DNA from 3 places in the Microtetraspora glauca genome. Region 2 is predicted to be linked to each of the others. Evidence: riboswitches for the same ligand, from Rfam matches in the RefSeq annotation. Region 2 holds a riboswitch; each other region holds the start of a gene.

Region 1 (2,259 bases), on a different contig from region 2:
GAGCGCGTGGATCAGCGCGTCGCCGTCCTGCTCCGCCACACCGGGGAAGCCCGCTCCGAGGTCGTAGCCCGTCTCCTTCATGGCCGCGAGCAGCCGGACCACGCTGGCGGGGGTGTCGAGGCCGACCGCGTTGCCGATCCGCGAGTGCTTCGTCGGATAGGCGGACAGCATCACCGCGATCCGACGCTCCGGCGCCGGGACGTGCCGCAGCAGGCCGTGCCGTACCGCGATGCCGGCGACCCGCGCCGCACGCTCGGGATCGGCCGCGTAGACGGTCAGGCCGTCGCCGTCGACCTCCTTGAACGAGAACGGCACGGTGATGATCCGCCCGTCGAACTCCGGGATCGCCACCTGGGACGCGGCGTCGAGCGGGGACAGGCCGTCGTCGTCCTCGCGCCACGCGTCACGTCCCGTGGTCAGGCACAGGCCCTGCAGGATCGGCACGTCGAGCTCCGCGAGCGCGCCGACGTCCCACGCCGCGTCGTCGCCTCCGGCCGACGCGGTCGCCGGACGGGTGCCGCCCGCCGCGAGCACGGTGACGACCAGGGCGTCCACGCGCCGCAGGGTGGCCAGCAGCTCGGGCTCGGCGGTGCGCAGCGAACCGCAGTAGACGGGCACCGCCTGCCCGCCCGCGTCCTCGACGGCCCGGCACAGCGTCTCGACGAACGCGGTGTTCCCGGCGACATGGTGGGCGCGGTAGTAGAGCACGCCGATGACCGGTCCGTCCGCGCGCCGGGCGACACGCTCCAGGGGTCCCCACGTGGGCAGCGGCTCGGGCGGAGCGAAGCCGTTCCCGGTGAGCAGCACCGTGTCGGAGAGGAAGGCGTGCAGCTGGGCCAGGTTCGCCGGGCCGCCGTGCGCGAGGTACGCGTGCGCCTCGGCGCACACCCCGCCCGGCACCGTGGACAGCTCCATCAGCTCGGCGTCGGGCGCCTGCTCGCCGCCGAGCACCACGACCGGCCGGGGGCCGGCGAGCAGCGCGTCCAGCCCGTCCTCCCAGGCCCGGCGCCCGCCGAGGAGCCGTACGAGGACGAGGTCGGCGCCCTCCACCAGGGCGGGCAGGTCCGGGACCGTGAGCCTGGCCGGGTTGCCCAGCCGGTAGCCCGCCCCGCTCTCCCGGGCACTGAGCAGGTCGGTGTCGGAGGTCGACAGCAGGAGGATGCCAGGAGACGGCACAGAGCGCACGAGAAAGTCCTCCCTCGGGGTCCTCGCCCCGGGTCGTGGTCGTCACGACGGCAGGAGTCTCCTGGCTCCCGGATCGATGCTCACCCCGGCCTTCCCGTCCGTCGCCGGACAGTGGCCTTCGGTGGGGGTCGCTCCCCGGTTACAGTGGCGGGACCGCGCCGGTTTCACACCGGCTTCCTCCCTGTGCCGTCGCCTGGGATCACACTATGCCAGGCCGACATCCGCTGGGAAACGGGGCGTTACCATCCTCAGCGTGTTCATCGGTGACCTTTCCGGACGGTCGCGGTCCGACGCGTGCCCCGGAGCCCTTCAGGTGCACGCCGCCGCCGACGGCGGCCTGGCACGGATCCGCATCCCCGGCGGCGCGGTCACGGCGCACCAGCTCCGCGTGGTCGCCGCCGCCGCCCGCGAGCTCGGGTCCGGCGTGATCGAGCTGACCTCCCGGGCCAACCTCCAGGTGCGCGGCCTCCGGGAAGTCCGGGCCGGGGACCAGGGGCCTTCCGGGGCGCCGGACTTCGCCGCGCGGATGGCCGCGGCCGGCCTGCTGCCCTCGGCCACGCACGAGCGGGTGCGCAACATCGTGGCCTCGCCCCTGGCCGGTCGCGGACCGGAGAGCAGGCTCGACGTGCGCCCTCTGGTGGCCGAGCTGGACCGCGAGCTGTGCGCCCGGCCCATGCTCGCCGACCTGCCCGGACGGTTCCTGTTCGCCCTCGACGACGGGTCCGGCGACATGCCGGTCCTCGGCGCCGACGTCACGCTGCTGCCGGACGTGCCGGACGTGGCGTTGCTGCTCGCCGGTGCCGACCGCGGGTTGCGCGTGCCCGCCGGTTCCGCGGTCGCGGGCCTGCTCGCCGTCGCGGAGGCGTTCCTGGCCGAACGCGCGGAACAGGGGTCGGGCGCGTGGCGGCTCGCCGAGATCGCCGACGGTCCCGCCCGGGTCGCGGCCCGCGCCGCGAGCGCGGAGCCGCGTCTCCGCCTGTCCGCCTCCGCCGTACGGCCGGCGGGTGCGGCGGCGGCTCGGGCCACGGGGACGGCCGGCATGGTCGGAACGGTCGCGCAGCGGGACGGGAGGTG
Region 2 (2,259 bases):
TCCACGCCCACCAGATCGCGAAGAAGACCTGGAGGAACGGGACCAGCCCGGCGAGGCCATGACCGTCGGCGACGCTGTGCGCGAACTGGGCGGTGACGACCGCGACCGCGACCACGAAGGTGAGATCGAACAGCAGCTCGAGCGGGCTCGAAACACGGTGCGGCTCATCGATGGCGCGCGCGCTCATCCGGACCCGGATCCGGATGGTGGTGCCGGCTGGTGGCAAGATCTCGCTCCTGTCGCTCCGCGACGTCCGGTCGTCTGAAAGACAGTGCGGCGTTCCGATCTGTGACAACGCGGCGCCGAGGTCGCAGCATATGGCTTGTCGTCGCGCTGTCAAAGACCACAAGGCTGTCCGGCCTGCAGCGTTGTCGTGTGCGGGATCGCCACGGCACGCAGGCCGAGCTCCGCGATCAGGTCGAGCCCCTCTTCCCGGTACGACTCGGCTCCCACCTGGGAGATGCCCGGTTGTCGGCGAGGTCGTCGGCGGTGGCGCGACCAGCCAGGCGCGGTAGCCGGAACCATCCGCACGAACCCGGTCCTTGGTGAGCTATGCGTCGTATGCGACCATGGTCGCGAAGGCGACGGCGGAACGAGGAAGCCGGTGTGAATCCGGCGCGGTCCCGCCACTGTGATCGGCGAGCGAACCCCGACGACGCCACTGCCCTTACGCGGGTGGGAAGGCCGGGGCGAGCTTCGACCCGAGAGCCAGGAGACTCACGCGGTCGCCTCCTCACAGAAATTGGGGCGGATCTCCCCAAGAGAGGACGGTGGCCGCCATGCCGTGTAACCGGCGTAAGGTCCTTCTCCCTGCCCGCGGTACGGTTACCGGCTTTCCAGTCGGCTGCTTCATGGCTGACGGTCGCGGAACCGGCCGCCGTGGCGGGACTCTCCTGGTGATCCGGCTCCTCGCCCGCCGCGTCGCGCTATCGAGGAATGGCGGTCGCGGCCCGTTCCCAGGAGACCATCGATGGGTATCCCCCGCCCGATCCACAGCGCGCTGCTCGCCGTCCTGCCCGCGATCCTGCTCACCGCCACCGCCTGCGGCGGAACCGAACCGTCCGCGTCCCCCGCGACGGCCGCCTCGGCGGCTGAGGGTCGCTGCGTCACCTCCTACGACGCGAACGCGGACTACTTCCCGGTCAAGCAGACCCTGACGCACGCCACCAACTTCACCCTCACGTACGCCAAGAACTACCAGGTCGTCACGGTCAAGGAGCCCGCACCCGGCGCCAAGCCGGAGACGTACGTGCTGGTGCGCTGCGGCACGCCCGCCCCCGAGCTGACCGGCGGCCTCGCCGGCGCGGTCACCGTCGAGACGCCCATCGAGTCGCTGTACTCCGCCTCCACCACGCACCTGCCGTTCATCACCGAACTGGGCGTGCTGGACCGGCTCAAGGCCGTGGCCTCCGCCGGATACATCACCTCCCCCGAGGTGCTGGAGCGGGTGAAGTCCGGCGCGGTCACCGAGTACGCCTCCGGACAGGAGATCGACACCGAGAAGGTCATCGGCGCGAGGCCCGACGTGCTCATGACGCAGGGCACCGAGGACAAGGCGTACGGTCCGCTGCGCCAGGCCGGGATCAAAGTGGTAGCCAACGCCGAGTGGCTGGAGTCCACCGCCCTCGGCCGGGCCGAGTGGATCAGGCTGATGGCCGCGCTCACCGGCACCGAGTCCACGGCGAACGAGGTGTTCGGCAAGATCGAGTCCGACTACACGTCGCTCACCGCCAAGGCGAAGGCGGCCACCCCGGTCGCCGTGCTGCCCGGCCAGATGTACCAGGGCCAGTGGTCGATGCCCAACGGCGGCAGCTACGTCGCCGGACTGATCAAGGACGCGGGCGGGACCTACCCGTGGGCGGACACCTCCGGCTCGGGCGGCACCACACTCGACCTGGAGGCGGTGCTGGCCAAGGCCAAGGACGCCAAGGTGTGGCTCGCCATCGTCAACGAGTGGAAGACCCTCGGCGATGTGAAGAAGTCCGACGCCCGCTACGCCACGTTCTCCGCGTACGGGACCGGTGAGGTGTGGTCGGCCAACAAGACCATGGGCCCGGGCGGCGGCAACGACTACTGGGAGCGCGGCGTCGCCCGTCCCGACCTGGTCCTGGGCGATCTGGTGGCCATCCTGCATCCCGACCTCGCGCCCGGCCACGCGTTCACCTTCTACCAGAAGATGACCAAGTGACCGCAGCGGCACTGACGACCGTCCCGGCGGCGGCTCGCCGCCGGACGGTGGTCCTCTCGATCATGGTGATC
Region 3 (2,259 bases), on a different contig from region 2:
CGCGCCGGGCCCGGCGGCGTCGAGACCTGCCGCCGAACCCGGCACCGCGTGACCCGCGGCTGTGCGGCCCGGCGCTGTGTGACCCGCTGATGCGGGCCGCAGCTTGTTGCGGGTACGCGCGACGCCGAAGTAGTAACCGAGGAAACCGGCGCCGATCGCCGCCTGCAACGCGAACAGCGCGGACTCGATCTCCCCCGACGGAGGCTCGTACAGCGAGGAGAACCACGGCTCGTAGTCCGGCGCGAGCTCGGTGATCGCCGTCTCCGCCTGCGTGTCCGCGCCGGTGAACGGCTCCTCCTTCCCCTCACCCGATCCGATCGCCAGCGGCAGTACGGCGAGCGCGGCGACGGCGGCCAGTAGGAGCAGGTTGATGAGGACGTTGCGCTTCACGACGCCACCTGGCCTTCCTTCAGGACGCGGAGCCGGATCAGCTCGGCCGCGCTGGTGGAGCGGAGCAGGCGCACGACGAGCACGGTGAGCAGCCCCTCGCTGACGGCGAGCGGGATCTGGGTCACCGCGAAGATCGCGCCGAACTTGGTCAGAGCGCCGGTGAAGCCGCCGGCCGGGTCCGGGAAGGCGAGCGCCAGCTGGGCCGACGTCACGCAGTACGTCACCAGGTCGGCGACGAAGGCCCCGGCGAAGACCGCGCCGAGCAGCCCTCCGCCCAGGCGCCGGACCAGCGTGTACGCGCCGTAACCGGCCCACGGTCCGACGATCGCCATGGAGAACGCGTTGGCCCCGAGCGTGGTGATCCCGCCGTGGGCCAGCAGCAACGCCTGGAACAGCAGGGTGATCGTGCCCAGCACGGTCATCACCGGCGGCCGGAACAGGATGGCCCCCAGGCCGGTGCCCGTGGGGTGCGAGCAACTGCCGGTGACCGAGGGGATCTTCAGCGCGGACAGGACGAAGCAGAAGGCGCCCGACGCCCCCAAGAGCAGCTTCGCCTCGGGGTTCTCCTTGATCTGACGATTGAGGCGAACGACACCGTGGACGACGAAGGGAGCGGCGGCGACCGTCCAGGCCGCCGCGTGCAAGGGAGGGAGGAATCCCTCGGCGATGTGCATGGTGAAACCCGACCTTTCCAGCACCTCGTGGATGGTGTTTCCGTGCCTTGGCCGGTCTCCTGGCTGACGGGTTGGCACATCTCGCTCGCCTTCCCAGGCGGCTGGCGCCCAGTGGCTTCCGCGTACGCGGATGAGTGAGACGATTCCCGATCACAGTGGCGAGGGCCGCGCCGGACTTGCGTCCCGACTGGGGCGCGCACCGGACTTCCCGTTTGCCGAGGCGGACTCAGCGTAAGCCTGATCTCCATTTAGCGACAAGGCGGGGTATCTGCCTATAACTCGCAGGTACGGGCCGACCGGTGGGAGCGGCCCCTACGAGCCGGTGTGCTCGGTCAGGGGAGCGTCACGGGTGCTGGAAGCCCTTGCCGGTCCGGTCGAGGCCGCTCGCCACCCGGTCACCGCGAAGTTGACGATCGCGAGCCCCGCGGGATACGTTCCCGAGGATTCGCGGTGGTCCGAGGGAAGTCCGGTGAGATGCCGGTGCGGTCGCGCCACTGTATCCGGAACGCGAGTTCCGGGAGCCAGGTCACTTGGCCGCCGCGTCCTCATCTGGCGGGACGCGTCATCCCAAGGAGGCATCGATGAGCGAGCCGACGACCTCGCATCCCCGTCCCTTCTCCGTCCGGGGACGACGGCTCGCGACGGTCTCCCCACCCGCCGTCCCCCGTCGCCGGCCCGTGTCCTGACCCCCGTCACAGGCTGCGCGCGTCCGGTGGATGCCTGGTGGTGCCCCCGCCTCCGTGTCAAGCACTCCGGCCGTACGTCCACAAATCCCCGAGTCCGCCGCGCTCTCCTGCCGCACTTCCACCCGCCCGCCTCCGCGCGCGAGGACAGGACCATCCAGAAGGGATCTTTGTGATCACCGCCTATCCGTTCAGCGCCGTCGTGGGGCTCGACGATCTCAAGCTGGCCTTGATCCTCAACGCGGTCTCTCCTCGGGTGGGCGGCGTACTGGTGCGTGGAGAGAAGGGAACGGCCAAGTCCACCATCGTCCGCGCGCTGGCCGCGCAGCTGCCGCCTGTCGAGGTAGTCGCCGGATGTCGGTTCGCCTGTGACCCCTCCGCTCCCGACCCGTCCTGCCCCGACGGGCCGCATGGTGTCGACGAGGGGTGGCGGGCACGACCGGCCGCGCTGGTGGAACTGCCCGTCGGCGCCTCGGAGGACCGGCTGGTGGGCGCGCTCGACATCGAACGGG

The links. Region 2 has a riboswitch for cobalamin ahead of AB0I59_RS06285 (ABC transporter substrate-binding protein). Riboswitches for the same ligand answer to the same signal wherever they lie in the genome.
Region 1: linked by a shared signal. The riboswitch ahead of cobN (cobaltochelatase subunit CobN) and the one ahead of AB0I59_RS06285 (ABC transporter substrate-binding protein) in region 2 are both predicted to bind cobalamin.
Region 3: linked by a shared signal. The riboswitch ahead of AB0I59_RS39030 (energy-coupling factor ABC transporter permease) and the one ahead of AB0I59_RS06285 (ABC transporter substrate-binding protein) in region 2 are both predicted to bind cobalamin.

Annotation. Positions count from the first base shown of each region.
Region 1 is NZ_JBFALK010000033.1:18,742-21,000, forward strand. Features, by position in the region: gene cobN (cobaltochelatase subunit CobN) at 1-1,185, opposite strand, end outside; cobalamin riboswitch at 1,218-1,419, opposite strand; gene AB0I59_RS39070 (ferredoxin-like domain-containing protein) at 1,439-2,259, shown strand, end outside.
Region 2 is NZ_JBFALK010000003.1:13,521-15,779, forward strand. Features, by position in the region: gene AB0I59_RS06280 (low temperature requirement protein A) at 1-226, opposite strand, end outside; cobalamin riboswitch at 551-741, shown strand; gene AB0I59_RS06285 (ABC transporter substrate-binding protein) at 971-2,188, shown strand; gene AB0I59_RS06290 (FecCD family ABC transporter permease) at 2,185-2,259, shown strand, end outside.
Region 3 is NZ_JBFALK010000033.1:8,073-10,331, forward strand. Features, by position in the region: gene AB0I59_RS39025 (energy-coupling factor ABC transporter substrate-binding protein) at 1-390, opposite strand, end outside; gene AB0I59_RS39030 (energy-coupling factor ABC transporter permease) at 387-1,088, opposite strand; cobalamin riboswitch at 1,097-1,314, opposite strand; gene AB0I59_RS39035 (putative cobaltochelatase) at 1,914-2,259, shown strand, end outside.